3 regions of the Vagococcus intermedius genome follow, and region 2 is predicted to be linked to each of the others. Evidence: riboswitches for the same ligand, from Rfam matches in the RefSeq annotation. Region 2 holds a riboswitch; each other region holds the start of a gene.
What was found. A riboswitch is a leader RNA that binds a small molecule or an ion and turns the genes downstream of it on or off. The one in region 2 is predicted to bind cobalamin.

Region 1 (5,836 bases), 320 kb from region 2:
GAATCACGCATCAATTATCACCACCACATTCAATTCATATTTTCTATCTGGGACTTCACTTGCTTCATACCACATTATTCGCTCATTTGGATAACTTAAATTTTCGCCTATTAAAAAACGTTTAGATTTACCACTAACTAATGAAGCTTGAGCCAATTGATAAGGCCCACAACTATCATCTGTTACCATAGCTACTTTAGGTAAACTAAAAATCAACTCTAAATCAGGAACTTTACCGTGACTACTTGTTAAATAACAATCATTTTGTGAGAGTTTCATTTTGGCAAATAAATATTGGATAGCGCTGATTCCTGAAATGATCACTACCTCATCTTCTTCAAATTGAGCACTTAACCAATTACCAATACCATAAAGCATTGGATTTCCTGATGCTAAAACAACACATTTTTTTGTTTTATTTTCTAATAAGATATCTTTTAGTGCTAACAATTTTTTTGGTAATTCACATTTGTTTTCTTCTGATACTTGCGGAAAACTAGCAAGTTGACGAGTACTTCCGATAATTAAATCGGCTGCTTCTATCGCTTGTAAGCCCGCATTTAAAATCAATTCCGGACGCCCCGGACCTATTCCTACAATTGTAATCATCGATACGTCTCCCCTAACTCGTCTAGTGGTTTCGTGCTAGCCAATAGACCACGTTGTGATGAAAACATGATTGCTTCAATCGCCACCGCACGTTTTTTATAACGTAATAGTAGTTCACTACGTTTTTTAATTTTATCAACAATTATTTGATAAACTTCTTCATAACCGTACTCTTCAATAATATCTCCAGCTGCTTCAGTCGTCGTACAGCTATAGACTTTTTTTAACATTGCTGTAGGAGCTCCTAGCAAGGCTAAATTAGCTACTAGGATTTCATTACGAGCATCCGCATCTTTACTATGCGTTGAGAAAATACCAGCTGCAACTTTAATAAACTTGCCAATATGACCCACCATGAGAATCTCATCAAAGCCAATTCTTTGAACTTCATTGAGAACATATCCTACAAAATTACTCATATTAACGACCTTGTCACTTGGAATATTCATGGCATTGTGAACAAATTCTTCACCGTAATTACCTGGAGTTAACACAATCCGGCGTAACCCTTGTTGGTACTTCATTTCTAATTCCAAGGTAATAGAGGCTTTCCACCCCTCTTCTGACATGGGAGTTACAACCCCTGTTGTGCCTAGAATGCTGATACCTCCCATAATACCTAAACGACTATTAAATGTTTGCCGACTTCTTTCCAGCCCTTCTGGGGCATAAATTAAGACATCCGCACCACACTTTTCTGGTAGATAAGGTAGCAAACTTTCTTTAATCATCTTACGAGGAACTGGGTTAATCGCAGCTTGTCCCACTTCAATTGGTAAGCCGGCTTTTGTCACTCTTCCAATTCCTTCTCCCCCATCAATTGTGATACTTCCTGTTTGATTGAGAGAGACTTTAGCATAAATCCACATCCCATGAGTAGCGTCAGCATCATCTCCCCCATCTTTTTCAATTGCTGCAATCCCATAATCTGCATGAATTTCAGCTGAGACTAACGGTAAAGTTAAGGCGACACCCGAAGCTGTTTTGATTGAAATAGCTTCTAATTCTTCACGAGACAGTAACATTTTTAAAGCTGCTAAAGCAGCAGCACTAGCGCAAGTCCCAGTTGTGTAACCTTTTCTTAATTTTTTCCCATTATAGTAGACGTACTCTTCCACGATTAATCACGCTCCGGCATGTTGTACAAAATAGCATTAACAATAGCTGCTGCTAAATTACTTCCACCTTTTCTACCTAATGCAGCAATTGCTGGAATATCACTTGTTGCTAGCTCCGCTTTAGACTCTTCAGCACCTACAAAACCTACTGGAACACCGACAACAGCTGCAACATCTAACTCTCCTGTTTCATGCATCTCTAAGATTTTATAGACAGCTGTTGGCGCATTCCCTAAGACGAAACATTTCAGTCCTGGAACAGTCGCCGCAACTTCAATCGCTGCCATCGAACGAGTGATTCCTTTTTCTTTGGCTACTTCAGCTACTTTAGGTTCACCGACATAACAGAAATAGTCACAACCGTAATCCGTTAATTTTTTCTTATTAATTCCACTAAGTGCCATATTTGTATCAGTAAAAATAGTACCACCGTTTAAAATAACTTCTTGAATACGTTTAATTACATCGTGAGTAAAAGATAAGCTATGCATATAATCAAAATCAGCTGTTGTGTGAATAGCACGTTTTATAATTGCTTCATGAACAGGTGTTTCAAAAGTGTAGTCCGGTTCTAACTCATCAATAATTGATTGAATAATAATAAAACTTTCTTTTTCAATTAAGTGCGGGTTTTGTTGATAGTCTCTTGTTTTCATTATAAGTCTCCTTGTTTGGCTGAGGCTTAATTCCCCATAACCATAAATTTAATCGTACTAAATATTAATAATGCGACGAAACTCGTCTCATATAATAACTGATTTGTTTTTACAATATCTTCGTAATCAACTGCTTTTAAGTTCTCACCAATCGTGGGTTTATAAACTTCTACACCGTGATATAAATGAGTGCCACCTAATTGAATACCTAAGGCTCCTGCAACTACAGCTTCTGGAAAAGCACTGTTAGGACTCTTATGATTATAACGATCACGCCATCCTATTTTGACAGCATTACGCCCGTCAAATGGTAAGATAAAACTCAAAAGCATCATCAACAACCATGTAATACGGGCGGGAATAAAGCTGAAGACGTCATCGAGAATGGCTGAAACTGCCCCTACTTCTAAATGTTTCTTATTTTTATACCCCACCATCGAATCCAACGTATTAACTGCCTTATACATCATACCTAAGACGGGACCACCAATTACTAAGTAAAATAAAGGAGCAATCATACCATCATTAGTATTTTCAGCAATCGTCTCGATTGTGGCTTGGCAAATTTCTTTTTTATTTAACTCAGACGTGTCTCGTCCAACAATCATGCCTACTTGCTTCCGTGCCTCTTCTAAACTACCCTCTTTTAATACCTTAATCATTTTTTTCCCTTCAAAAGCTAAGCTTTTCATAGCTAATGTTGTATAACTCAGGTAGAGACTAACTAGTAAACCGATAACTGGATGGATTGAGGTTGCCACTTTTAATAACGTTATCGTGACAAGTCCCGTCCCTAAAACAATAATTAGCCACAGAAAAAGACCGGCTACATATTTCACCTGTTTATTTTTAATGTTTTTTTGAATAAAATTATCTAAAAAAGCGATACTATTTCCAATTAATTTTACTGGATGTGGCCATGTATAGGGATCTCCTAACAGACTATCCAAAAGAAAGGCACCAACAACCACCAGACTATTCTCTATCATCTTTCAACACGACTCCTTGATAAAAACCAATCTAATAACTCTGGATGTTGAAAGAAATGGACATGTAAGTAACTAGCATACGTATTATTTTTTAAATAACCACCTTGCCAAGTTTTAATCATTTCCCCATCTCGCCATTTCTCTAACGTCATAATAGGAGTTTCAGTCGTCTCGAAAATAGAATGATGAAATTCATGCCCGTAAATTACAGTTTTAGCCGGAGCCAGTGTCGTTGCTGTAGTTGCTTGAGCTTGGCAATAGCCAAAGCGTTTTAAGCCAGAAGTCATGCGACTAATCCCTTTAAAAACACCTACCATTTCATAGCTTTTTTCATTCACCTCAAGGGACTCACCTAAATACATTAACCCACCACATTCAGCATAGATTGGAACACCTGCCTTAGATTTTGCTAATAGGCCTGATTTTATTCCCTGATTGGCTGCCAACTCTTCCGCAAATTCTTCCGGATAGCCACCACCAATATAATAAAGATCCGCCTCTGGTAAAACGTCATCATTCATTGGACTAAAGGGAATTAATGTCACTCCTTTTTCTGCCATTAATTCTAAATTATCCTGATAGTAAAAATGAAAAGCCTCATCAAGAGCATAAGCAACCGTTGTCGATTGCTTGACTGGCTTATAATAAGCTTGCAGTTTAGATCGACGTTGATCCGCACCTTGATAGGTATCATCAGTTGCTAATTCAATTAACTTATCTAGATCAATCGTTTGAGTTAGTGTCTGACCTAAATCCGTAATCATAGCACTTAGATTGTCTATCTCTCCTTCTGGCACCAAACCTAATTGGCGAGAAGGCAAACTTACCATCGCATTTTTTCCTAGATAACCTAAAACTGGGATATCGGTATAACGTTCTATACTAGCTTTAACTAAGCCATAGTGATTGTCACTAGCGATTCGATTTAAAATCACGCCAGCTAAATTTAAATCTGGATCAAATTCAACAAAACCTTTTACAATAGCTGCAACTGATGTCGAAGTAGCTTTACCATCAATCACTAAAATAACAGGAGCATCGATTTTTTTTGCAACCGATGCCGTAGAACAGTTATCTTTGTCAATACCTAAGCCATCATATAGACCCATCACACCTTCAATTATTGAGATATCAGCCTTTTCAGCTTCTTTTTCAAATAAATAGTTTAATACGTCATCGTTCTGAATTAAAAACGAATCTAAGTTACGACTCGCTCTGCCTGTTACTTTTGTTTGGTAAGCCGTGTCTATATAGTCCGGTCCCACTTTAAAAGGCTGCACACTTAAACCTTTTTGCTGTAATGCCGCCATAATCCCTAAGGTGATCGTCGTTTTACCAACACCACTACCAGTTCCGGCTATCACAATTTTTTTCATGACTATCCCCTCCTTAAAATTAATTCCTAAAACAAAAAACACCCTCAAATTTAGTAACTGAGGGTGTTTTTTGGTACAACAAAGACAACTAAGAAATAAGCACCCTCAGAAATTTCTTAGTCACCAAAAGGCAGGTATCCTGACTTAATATCATCCTACTATCAATCCTTCCCGGAACTAACGTCCAGTGGTATCCATTGAGTTCGTCAATCTTACAGTAGCTAGGGGCTGCAAAGGATTTACACCTTTTTCCCTGACTCTTTTGGCTAATCTATTTAATTGTCATTAGTTAGAATCGTAACACCACCTCTTGTGGTCTCCACTTCATAACTATACGAGTAGTCACCTTGAAACTCTCTTTTTTTAAATTCATCATATAATTCTATCGGTATAACTTGATCTAAGGAAAACATCAAGGCGATAGCTGTCCCACTATGGGCAACCATAATACCGAGAGCACTATAACGATTGGCCAAGAGCTCAATCTGTTTAAATAAAGGCTTTGCTAATAATTCTTGATTCAATTGACTACTGGCGGTAGCTATCTTAGCTACCATTGTTTCTGATTTTTTTTCCAAAGCTGTTTGATAATTCTGAAAAATTTGGCGATAAGCTATTTCTTGTGATTTTGCTAATCGTTCATTACGTAACTTATGAAATTTTTCAGTATCTAAGGTGGCGTTACCTTCTAATATAATTAGTCGATAACGGGGAATCCAAGAGGATTGGTGATAAATATGACCATCGCTTGGTGACATAACTGTTAACTCCTGATAAATCAGACTGTCTGTTTTTTCGATATTACAACAGATTTTCATTGCGATAGCTTCTGTTATGTTCTGTTTGAGATAAGCCGCTGTCCCATAAATCATTGACATAATATCAGCCGTACTGCTAGCCATCCCTTTACCAATACTCAGGTCTGATTGCCTTGTGACCTTGACTAACGGATAGTTAGTTGGACCGTATCCAAAATACTGACAAGTTAAATAAAATGCTTGCTTAGCCTTGTCGCCCACAGCCAGAGATAGTTCCTTCGACTCACTGATAGTCATCTGACTATAACGTTTAATTGGTAAGGTTACGAG
Region 2 (5,836 bases):
GTCTCCAACTACCATCAAATTAAGGATACGCGCCTGAATAATAAACAAGACCATCGCAAGTGTTACTAAAGGAAATAACAACTTAATATTTTCCCAATTTGCACCTGACAGACTTCCCATTAACCAAAAATTCAAGGTCTGCATTCCTTCACGATTTTTAGACATAAATACAATAAAGCTTGAGGCCGCCGAACAAATGGCACTAATAGCAACTCCCACCAATAACAACTGAGCAATATCAGTTCTACGACCAATATTCCCAATAAATAAGACTAAAAATGATGAAATGAGTGCCCCAATAAAAGCTGACATCCCAACAAAATTAGAACCAAATGTTGTACCAACTCCTAGCATAATCGCTAAAGTAGCACCTAATGAAGCTCCAGACGAAATCCCTAAAATATAAGGATCAGCTAAAGGATTTTTGACTAGGGCCTGCATAACTGTCCCAGCTAGTGCTAGAGAGGCACCTACCAGCATTGCTAAAATCACTCTAGGCAAACGAATCAGCCACACAATATCAATATGGCTCACATCAACATTTCCACTTAAGTCACTTGTTCCTGATAGTTTATGCCAAATAATTTGATACACATCACGCCAGTCAATTCCAACAGAGCCTAAAGTAACAGAATAGATAGCAGACAAAACTAAAATTATAATTAAGATTAACAAAACCAAACTAAAGCTTAATCTCGAATACCATTTTTTTCGAACTGTCATTCTACTCGTTTCCTAAATCCGGATAAAGTCCTTGCGATATTGTTTTAATCCCATCTAGTGTACGAATTCCCGTTGCATATACTTCACTTAAAACAACTGGTTCAACACGTTTATTTTTAATTGCAGCTAAGCTTGCTAAACTGGTATCATCCATAATAGATTTTTCTGCTTGTTCACGTTCAATATTTTCACCGTAATAAACTGAGAAAATGACATCTGGGTTTAATTTTATTAAATCTTCTTTCCCAATACTTTGTTCATCAGCTGCGACTAGTTCAGCTCCTAATTGTGAGGCCATATCGCCACCAATTGTATCTTTACCATACACACGGTACATTCCATCTTTTGAGACTTCCACAATAATGGCTTTAACTGGTTTTGTCCCTTCTACTGCTTTTTTAGCTTTTTTAATTTCATCTTTCATCTCTTTGACAATCGCTTCTGCTTTTGGTTCAACTTTAAAGATTTTCCCAATATTTAAAATATCATCGTATTCATTTTGAAGAGTATCTGGTTTGACAGCACCACTATTTTGCATCATATATGTATTTGTACCACGGTCAATCCAATCAGTTACTTCACCTAATTTTTCTGGACCGAAATATGAATACCAACTATAAATTAAATCAGGTTTCAATCCCATCACTTCTTCTTTTGAAGGGGCTTCATCATAATACTTTATTTTTTCAAAAGCTTTTTCAAATTCAGGTTTAACATCACTATCTAATTGTGAAGCTGCCACAACTTTATCTTCTAATCCTAACGCCAACATAATTTCTAAAGGACTTTGATAAACAGTAACCACACGTTCTGGCACTTTTTCAAAGGTTAGATCAATTTTATCTTTTGCATAATTATAATTACTAACTGTAACAACTTCTGTTTTTGTATCTTTAGATGTCTCCTGAGTTGCTTCCTTGGTTCCTGTACTCCCACAACCTGCCATTAAGACTAAGGTTGCTGCTGCCATCACTAAGCTTGTACTGAATTTTTTTAATGTCATTTGTTTTACCTCTTCTTTTTTAATCGCAGAAAAAGACTGCGTTGATTTTGATTACTTGAGGGTAAAGGATAACCACCATCTACCCAAGTTTTACTTTCCGATGTTACAACGACGCCAGTTTTTGGAAGCTCCCTTGCTTCAAGCAATTCATAGTCATCTTTTGTGAGATACTCAATATCGCGTTGAAAAACTAACGCCAAATCACGTTCTTGACGATAACGCTCTACAAAGCGCCCATTACAATACTCATCAAACATTGATGTATAATGGATAGTTTGGTCGAACAAATTAACTTGGCCACTGTTACTGTAATACAGTGTCCTTTCAGGTGTTAACATTTTCCGACGATTATACTGCCATGTGTGTTCAATTGGAATAGCAAGTTCTAACCACATATGTCCACCCTTATTTAAAAACTTTGATGCTTGAGTCAAAACTGCAGTTAAGCTTTGTTGCTGCACTAGCTCTTGAAAAGTAGTATCACTAAAATAAACCAACTCATAAGTGACTGGTGACTCATAATTAAAATAATTCTCGACAACTGTCTTACAATTGTCCCTTTGACTCCATCCTTGTTTCACTAAATACATCATCATTTCTTCACTTTCATCTAAAGCCGTTACTTGATAATTAGCTTTTACCAGCGCCTGAGTTACTCGACCTGTTCCGCTTCCTACTTCCAAAATATTATGACCAGCTAGCGAGCAAATTTCTTGTAACTCTTGCTCATAAAAACTAAAATTATATTTACCACAAATATAAGAATAAGACTGAGCTTCTAAGTCACGATACACTTGCTGCATCTTGACATAGCGTTTTGGACTATTCATCCAACAGGCACTGCAAAGAGACCCTTTTAAATCATTCAAAGAGGTTCCTTTGACAATGCCATTTTTACTATCCCCTTCTCGCTCACTGTACAGAAACTTGCAACGGCGACAACTATAGTCTGACACTTTCATACCTCCTTTCTTTTTATACGACAAATAAGACATCCCTAATTAAGGAATGCCTTGTAGATTTCTGAACAATCACCATTGACCACTCTTAGCTACAAGACAATTTTCCCGATCCAATTGTCGAATGTTTCACATAAGAATAAGTATCCTGGCTTCACTTCATCCTACTCTCTCGTCTTCCCTAAAAGTGACTTTGTGAGATTTCGTCCGTGTTACAGTAGAAAGGGACTGCTGAGGATTTACACCTCATTCCTTCTTCTTGTGCTCGCTATTCCTTGTAAGTATACCGAAAGCCTTTTCTTTTATCAAGTCTATTAGTTAAAAAAATCACTAAGGTGACTTCAGCATAGCTTCTTGTTTTATTAAATGAGTTAATATTTTTAGAAATCTTATTTTTATTCTGCTTTCTAAGTAGAGAGATTCAGTTATTTATTTTATTAACTTAGAATCATTCACAAAAAAAAAGACTGCCTCTCTATTTAAAAGGGCAGTCTTTTTTTATTTTAGTAACAGGTATGAAATTAATCAGCTTTTTTGTTTTTCTTTTGAGCTTTTTCACGTTCTGCTTTATTTAAGATTTGTTTACGTAAACGAATGTTTTCAGGCGTTACTTCACAATACTCATCATCATTCAAGAATTCTAATGATTCTTCTAAAGACATCTCTTTAGGTTTTTTAATCACGTTAGTTTGGTCTTTATTAGCTGAGCGGACGTTTGTTTGTTGCTTAGCTTTTGTGATATTAACTGTTAAGTCATTTTCACGTGAGTTTTCCCCAATAACCATACCTTCGTATACTTCAGTTGTTGGCTCAACAAAGACTGTTCCACGCTCTTCAATACTCATGATTGAATACGTTGTCGCTTTACCAGTGTCAATTGAAACTAAGGCTCCGTTACGACGGCCACCAATTGTTCCTTGTATCATTGGTAAGTATTGATCGAAGGTATGATGCATAATACCGTAACCACGAGTCATTGACATGAATTCAGTTGTATATCCGATTAAACCACGTGCTGGAGCTAAGAAAATCAAACGAATTTGACCGTTACCAGTATGGATCATATCTTGCATTTCACCTTTACGTTGGCTTAATGATTCGATAATTGAACCCATATATTCTTCTGGTGTATCAATTTGAACACGTTCAAACGGTTCACATTTTACACCATCAAATTCTTTAACGATAACTTGTGGACGAGATACTTGTAACTCGAATCCTTCACGACGCATGTTTTCAATTAAGATTGATAAATGTAATTCACCACGACCTGAAACTGTCCAAGCATCTGGTGAATCTGTATTTTCAACTTTTAATGACACATCTGTTTGTAATTGACTTACTAAACGTTCTTCAATTTTACGAGACGTTACATATTTACCTTCACGTCCAGCAAATGGTGAATTGTTTACTAAGAATGTCATTTGTAAAGTAGGTTCATCAATATGTAAAATTGGTAAAGCATCTTGGTGGTCAACTGGCGTAACTGTTTCCCCAACGAAGATATCTTCCATACCAGAAACAGCGATTAAATCGCCAGCTTTAGCTTCTTGAATTTCAACACGGTCTAAACCAAAGAAACCAAAGATTTTAGTAACACGGAAGTTTTTAGCTGTTCCATCTAATTTCATAAGAGATACGCTATCTCCTACTTTGATTGTTCCACGGAAAACACGGCCAATCCCGATACGTCCAACATAATCATTGTAATCTAATAATGATACTTGGAATTGTAATGGCTCATCGCTATTATCAATCGGTGCTGGGATGTGATCTAAAATCGTTTCAAATACAGGATTCATTGTTTCCTCTTGATCAGCTGGATTATCTGATAAGCTTGATGTTCCATTTAAAGCTGATGCATAAATAACTGGGAAATCTAATTGGTCGTCATCTGCTCCTAATTCGATAAGTAATTCTAATACTTCATCCACAACTTCTGCAGGACGCGCTGAAGGTTTATCAATTTTATTAACTAACACGATTGGTGTTAATTTTTGCTCTAACGCTTTTTTAAGTACAAAACGTGTTTGAGGCATTGTTCCTTCATAGGCATCAACTACTAAGATAACACCATCAACCATTTTCATGATACGTTCCACTTCTCCACCGAAATCGGCATGTCCTGGTGTATCTAGGATATTGATTTGTTTGTCTTTATATTTGATAGCTGTATTTTTAGCTAAAATTGTAATACCACGTTCTTTTTCAATATCATTTGAATCCATTGCGCGCTCATCTAATGATGTGTGCCCATCTAATGTTTGAGATTGTTTTAACATCTCATCAACTACTGTTGTTTTACCATGATCGACGTGGGCGATGATGGCAACGTTACGAATATCTTCTCTTAATTTCACTTTTATATTCTCCTCACTATTTCTAAAACATCTGTTGCATGTTTAAATCTGTTCATTCTAAATTACTCGACTGTTCATTATAACAAAAAAAGCAAGTGAAAAACAACAAAAATTTTTCAGAAAAAACAGACTTTTAAAAATTTAATTATTTTTTAATCTATTTTACCGTTATTTTTTCTGCAACTATCGGGGTTGATCCAATAATTGGCACTTTTTTAGTTAAATCTAAACTTTCACCATTTAAGGTTTGGAGAGATAAACCTAAGCACTCAAAAATGACTTTTGCGGGTGCATAATCCCACGGTTGTAAATAACTTACATATGCCTGATGATGCCCTTTAACGACTTCTTTAAAAGCAATACCCGCACATCCCAACATTCTAACAGCAAGAGCTTCCATGGCTAGTTCTTGCATGCCAAAATGATTGTTTAAAAAAATTGATGTGTTAATATTAATCAAACCTTCTTCCAAAGGCTTATTAGGCACTTCAATAATTTCTTTCTCATTTAAATAAACACCTAATTCTTTGCTTCCCCATAATAATTCATCTGTCATAATTTCATAAATAAAACCTAATTGTCCTACTCCATCTTCATAAACAGCTAACATGGTACAAAAATTTTCTTGCTGTTTAATAAAGTTAAGAGTACCATCAATCGGGTCAATGACCCACACTCTGTTTTTGAAATCAGTCACCTGATCACCTAGGCCTTCTTCACCTAAAATTTGATCATTGGGATAGTTATCACGTATTTTTTTTATAAAAAAAGCTTCTATCTCCTGATCGACA
Region 3 (5,836 bases), 270 kb from region 2:
GCTTTCCAAATCTGGGCCTGCAGTAGCAACTACAAAATCACCTGCGTAACCGCTCAAAGCAGCTAAAACATTACTTGAATTCTCTTTACGAGCTGTTTCCCCAGTAATAATGACAGCACCAATTTGAATCTCCTCTTTAGTGATGCCTGCAGCTTGATACTGTCTTGCAACAAAATTCTTAATCTGATCTACATCAATCAAGTTATTTTCTAAAATTGGCGTGAACATGATTTCACTTCTAAAGATGACTTCTTTATCCGTAATCGTAATTCTTGGAATTGTAAAGGCTGAGGCCATATTTTGAATATGTAACTTCGAAATTATCATCTGAGTAGTTGATGTGCCTAAGTCAATCCCAACACTTAACACTGTTTCTTGTGACATTATCGTTTCTCCTTTCGTGAATGAGCTAAGCCAAAAAGGCGCTTAAAATAAACCTATACCGTAATATAGCTTTCTTTTAAGCGCCTTTGCTTTTAACAAACATCTGTGTTTGCTATTATTTAATTGTCTAGTTCTTACTTCCGAAAATAAAACTGAGTAGTTGTTCCGTTAGAGTTTGAATTAATTTTAATTTTGCCTCTTAGTTTATCTTTCACATAGCTGATCACAATTTGCAAACCAAAACTATTTTTATTAACTTTTTTAGGGTTATAACCGCGACCATTGTCTTTTACAATAATCGAAATCGTATCGTCATCAATAGCTGAGACTACTATTTCAATTGAATTATTAGAATCTTCTTTAGTAAAGCCGTGTTCAAAGCTATTTTGTAATAGCTCGTTAACAATTAAAGCTACGGTTACGGTTTTGTCTCCATTCAAATAAATCTTTTCATCTATTTGTTTGTCTAAATTAATTTTTTTACTACTTAAAAAACTACGATGAGCATTCGTTATAATTAAATCCAGTACTGATGCTAAAGGAATATCATCCGTTAATTCCTTAGATAAAATCTCATGAGCAGTTGAAATAGCTAAAATACGCGCTTCGCTTTCACGTAAGGCTTTTTTTACTTCTTCATTCTCACTACGACGACCTTGAATTCTTAGGAGTGACACAATGCTTTGCAGGTTGTTTTTCACACGATGATGAATTTCTCTAATAGCCACTGATTTTGTAATGATTTCCACTTCTTTGTTATACACTTCTGTCTTATCATGTAAAATCATCACTAAAGCATCTTCATCTTGTTCGAAGAAACGTTTCATATTGAAATGAGATTCTCCAAAAAAAATCTCTTTCTCATCTACTTCATCCCAACGTTCCGCATGTTTTAAGTATTGTAATTGTTCAAATGTTGTCATATCAAGCGATAAATTATCATAATGTAGACCCTTAATTTTATCAAGGTAACCTAAATGGTAGTAATAAGACTCTGCCACTTCATTATTAATAACGAGATAACCCGCTTTATCAAAAATCAAGATCCCTTCGTCTAGCTTATTGACTAGTGTCCGATAAAAATGACTTTTTTTGGGCAAGTCACTACTTTGTGACGATATCTCTGGTAATTCACGCTCTTTAAACAAATTGAACAAGAAATAACGCTCTTCTGCTACCTCATTTAGTGGGGATTCCACTATGACTACCGCAATATTTTCTCGATTATTTCTAATAGGAAAAACTTTTTGTCGAATCATTTTGTTCTCTTGCGTCTTTGCTAAGAGACCTTCAGTTTTTAACGACGTTTCAAACGTTCGATAAACACTTGGTTCATTTAAACGTTTGGCAACTTTCCCTACTACTTGTTCACTATAAATCGAGGTACCACGCTTAGGTGGTCGGTGGTAAACAACAATTGCTTCGTCTGTCACATCAGACAGTATGTCAATAAAAACATCTTCATTTTCATACTGTTTACTCTCTTCAAGTTGATGGGCTGCTTTAATGATTTCAGCAATATTTTCAGCTGACAAATCAGAATACTTCTGACATAGCTGACGAATATTTTTGTCAATCATGGGCAATCACAATCATCTCCGCTACTTCGATCATTGGGCAACGTTTATCCATACTTAGTTTACGAATCTGTTGATACGCTGTTTCTTCATTGATTCCATTAGCTTTCATGATGATTCCCTTAGCTTTTTCAATGGTTTTACGATTTTCTAATTTTTCAGAAAGTTTCGTAACATCATTTTGAAGTTTGTCAACTTCTTTTCCTTTAGCTACCCCCATCTCGACCATCGGGATAAATGATTTTTCATCCAATGGCTTGACTAGATAACCGACTGCACCAAACTCTAAAGCTTTTTTACGATTTGTTTCATCACTAAATGCTGTTAACATCAGAATAGCTTTAGCCATTTTTTCAGACATGATCTTTTTACCAGCGCTTAGACCGTCTAAAATAGGCATTTGCACATCCATTATCACTAAATCTGGTTGATGTTTTTTACACAATTCAATAGCCTCAAAGCCGTCCGTTGCCTCACCTACCACATTATACCCAGCAATCTCTAACATTTCTCTCAGGTCTACTCTCGTAAGAGGTTCATCATCGACAATGATAATATCTCCATTCACGATTACCACTCCTGCCTTTTTTTATTCACTTCAGCAAACTATCTATGTTTTAGTGACAATAGTACTTGAAAAACCTAACAGTTCTTCTAAGCCTCTTGCGACTTCTGACAAGGCTGATTCAACAGAGGATAGATCACCGGTCAATACGACAGAGCCGCTAAAACGGTCAACAAAACCAATTTCAACATCTCCAGCTTTTACCGCAATATCAACAGCAATAATCGCTGCCTCACTTGGGGTAATGGTTAAAACGCCAATTGCACCCTGTTTAGTGTTTACTAAACCTAGCTTATCATAAATATCTGCTGTTGGGCTAGCAATTATATGCGCCATTGACACTTGTTTTCCTGGAACATATTCTTGAATCAATCGTTGTTTATCTTCCAATAGCCTCTTCCTTTCATCTAGCGCCTTATTTTAATAACTTAAGATTAAAATAACGGTGTTAATAAACGTTTTACATCCGCTGCAGTTGGTTGCACTGGATTAGTTGCCGTCGTTGGATCAACTAACGCTTCTTGGCTAATTGTTTCCCCATGTTCAGCTAAATCATCTTTAGTAAAACCTGCTTCTGCAAAACTAGCTGGCATTTTTAATTTTTGACGCAGTGACATAATTTCATTAACTAACGTACGAACACCAACTTTGCCTTTTGAAGTTGAAAAACCTTGACGATTTGCAATTTTAGCATATCGTTCTAAAGCTACATCACTTTCATTGGCATTGTATTGAACAACTGATGGTAATAAAATACCATTGATACGACCATGTGGCATATGTAGCTTGCCACCAACAGTGTGTGCAATACCATGACACATACCTAATGAGGCTTGGTTAAATGCAATCCCAGCAATACATGATGCATAGTGTACTTGTTCACGTGCTTCTGAATCTTCTGAATTACTAAATGAACGCTCTAGATAAGTAAAAATCAAATCAATTGCTTTTTCAGCTAAAGCATCTGAAAACACGTTTGCTGATGTTGAGACATACGCTTCTAAGGCATGTGTTAAAACATCCATACCCGTATCTGCCACAATATGAGGTGGCACACTTTTTACTAAACGTGCATCCAAAATCGCTTTATCTGGTTGTAATAATTCATTAACCAGTGGGTATTTCAAATTGTTTTTAGGATTGGTAATTACAGAAAAGTTGGTTACCTCAGAACCTGTCCCACTTGTTGTTGGAACAACTACTAACGAAATGTCAGCTGCTAAACCAAGTTTAGTACCAAATAATTTCATTGCTTTAGCCGCATCAATCGCTGAACCGCCACCAAAGGCAATTAAAACGCTTGGGTTAAACTGTGATAAATCGGCTACACCACCCACAACATTATCGACTGTTGGATCTGGTACAACATCTGTATATACGTGATACTCATTTGTATCATTAATATTGTCTGTTACATAGTCTACTAATTTAGACTCAACCATAAACTTATCTGTTACGATACAGATACGTTCATTTGAATAATTTTTAATTTCATCTAATGAATTTTCGCCAATAAAAATTTGCGTATCAAAATTCAATCTTTCCATTCTTTCGACACCTCCATAAAAATATAAAAAGCTATCTAAAAAGGCCTACTGCTTGAATAGACTTAATTAGATAGCGTCATTGCCAACTAAGGTTATAACATATTCTAAAGTAAAAACAACAAAAAAGACAGTGGTCAGTACGCCTTTGTACTGTAACTCACTACTTAGTAAGTTGTTTTACCCAATGTCTTATATCATAGCTATGAAGTTCTCCCCTAAAAAATAAACTTCTTAGGTGATACCCAGTTTGTTCATCCAAACCAGGATTGTCAATAGGTACGCTATAAAAACAAAGGGTACAACACAAAGAGCCGTAAGCTTTAAAAAGCGTTACTGGTTCTTTTATCCCACTGTTTTACCACGAAACAGTTGGTACCGTAAGAGTTACATGTAGAAAGACCTGACTTAAAGCCGAAGCTTATCACAGTGGCGGGACCGTGTTGGAATTTCACCAAACTTCCATCTAACAAATAACTAAATTTTAGACAATATTTATCATAATCAATATATCACAATCAAATAGAAAATACAACTATTTATGCGCTTTCTTTTTCCTCAAAAATAACAAAAAGCTCGTTTTAGTTATTTTTAATTATAAAAGACTTGGCTGTTACGACGATAACTAACATCTGAGCGTCCTTCGCGGAAATTGATTAAACGTGCTGCCGCAAAGAAATAATCGGATAAACGATTCAAAAATTTCAAGACTTCCTCATTGATTTCTTCTTCCATAGCAGTTGCAACTACCAGTCTTTCAGCACGACGAGCAATCGTTCTTGCCATGTGCAACTGAGCCGCAATCGGATCACCACCTGGTAAGATAAACTCTTTTAACAAGGGGGGTGACGCTAAATATTTGTCGACACACTCTTCTAACCAAGTGGTTGATGCCGCGTCTGTTCGATACCCTTTTGAACTATTCGGTGTCGCCATATCAGTCCCACAATCAAATAATATTTGTTGGATCTCCACCAAGTCTTTTTTCATATCAGGGCTACTTTTCATTTGGCTAATGATAACTCCAACATATGAATTTAATTCATCAATTGTGCCATAAGCGACAACGCGATCTGAACATTTCATAACTTTTTCGCCACCAATAATACTTGTTTGTCCTTTATCTCCTGTTTTTGTATAAATTTTCACATCTATTCCTCCTCTGTTAAATAATCTAAAACCGCTTCTATTCCGTCATTAGCAACAGATGACACTCTAAATACTTTTGTCGCACCTGCCGCTAACAAGGTATGTTCAGCTTTTTCAATCTCTTCTTCTGACTCAGCTAAATCAATTTTAGTTACAATTCCAATCGTCGGTTTCGGAAACATTGTACTGAATCCAGGTGGGAAGGTGTCAAAAGATTCTCCTACACTTTGTAGCAACCCAATCACATCTGCTTCTGTAGCTGTTACCTGTAAAGCACTGTAGTATTGTCTACGCTGGGTGAATTCACCTGGTGTGTCAATAATATTATCACCAAATTGAATCGCCTGTGTTTTGTGGTAAGAAATATCATTACCTTGTAGCCGCTGGGTTAAAGTTGTTTTCCCTGTCCCTACTGCTCCTACTAGCATTATCTTCTTCATAAGGCTTCTCCATTCTAATTACTGTTTACTAACACTACTGTTAAGATCGTGTAATCTTAGCTCCTGAAATTTTTAACATACGACCCAAGGTATCATTAACAGCCTCTAAAGCTGCTTCAACTGCTGTCACATCACCGGTCACAATCAACGCCCCACTAAAGCGATCCATAAATCCTA

Region 1: it holds a riboswitch for cobalamin, as region 2 does, so the genes downstream of both, OL234_RS07070 (cobyrinic acid a,c-diamide synthase CobB) here and OL234_RS08565 (methyltransferase domain-containing protein) in region 2, are expected to answer to the same signal.
Region 3: it holds a riboswitch for cobalamin, as region 2 does, so the genes downstream of both, OL234_RS07290 (1-propanol dehydrogenase PduQ) here and OL234_RS08565 (methyltransferase domain-containing protein) in region 2, are expected to answer to the same signal.

Annotation. Positions count from the first base shown of each region.
Region 1 is NZ_CP110232.1:1,508,779-1,514,614, forward strand. It holds gene OL234_RS07045 (decarboxylating cobalt-precorrin-6B (C(15))-methyltransferase) at 1-11, opposite strand, end outside; gene OL234_RS07050 (cobalt-precorrin-7 (C(5))-methyltransferase) at 4-609, opposite strand; gene cbiD (cobalt-precorrin-5B (C(1))-methyltransferase CbiD) at 606-1,730, opposite strand; gene OL234_RS07060 (cobalt-precorrin-8 methylmutase) at 1,730-2,383, opposite strand; gene cbiB (adenosylcobinamide-phosphate synthase CbiB) at 2,410-3,372, opposite strand; gene OL234_RS07070 (cobyrinic acid a,c-diamide synthase CobB) at 3,369-4,748, opposite strand; cobalamin riboswitch at 4,861-5,074, opposite strand; partial or broken gene OL234_RS11005 (GHMP family kinase ATP-binding protein) at 5,552-5,836, opposite strand, start outside.
Region 2 is NZ_CP110232.1:1,830,174-1,836,009, forward strand. It holds gene OL234_RS08555 (FecCD family ABC transporter permease) at 1-723, opposite strand, end outside; gene OL234_RS08560 (ABC transporter substrate-binding protein) at 725-1,726, opposite strand; gene OL234_RS08565 (methyltransferase domain-containing protein) at 1,732-2,682, opposite strand; cobalamin riboswitch at 2,807-2,977, opposite strand; gene typA (translational GTPase TypA) at 3,207-5,045, opposite strand; gene OL234_RS08575 (inositol monophosphatase family protein) at 5,203-5,836, opposite strand, start outside.
Region 3 is NZ_CP110232.1:1,557,626-1,563,461, forward strand. It holds gene eutA (ethanolamine ammonia-lyase reactivating factor EutA) at 1-384, opposite strand, end outside; gene OL234_RS07275 (sensor histidine kinase) at 519-1,964, opposite strand; gene OL234_RS07280 (ANTAR domain-containing response regulator) at 1,957-2,529, opposite strand; gene OL234_RS07285 (BMC domain-containing protein) at 2,572-2,916, opposite strand; gene OL234_RS07290 (1-propanol dehydrogenase PduQ) at 2,961-4,073, opposite strand; adenosylcobalamin (AdoCbl) riboswitch at 4,415-4,562, opposite strand; gene OL234_RS07295 (cob(I)yrinic acid a,c-diamide adenosyltransferase) at 4,662-5,219, opposite strand; gene OL234_RS07300 (EutP/PduV family microcompartment system protein) at 5,222-5,659, opposite strand; gene OL234_RS07305 (BMC domain-containing protein) at 5,700-5,836, opposite strand, start outside.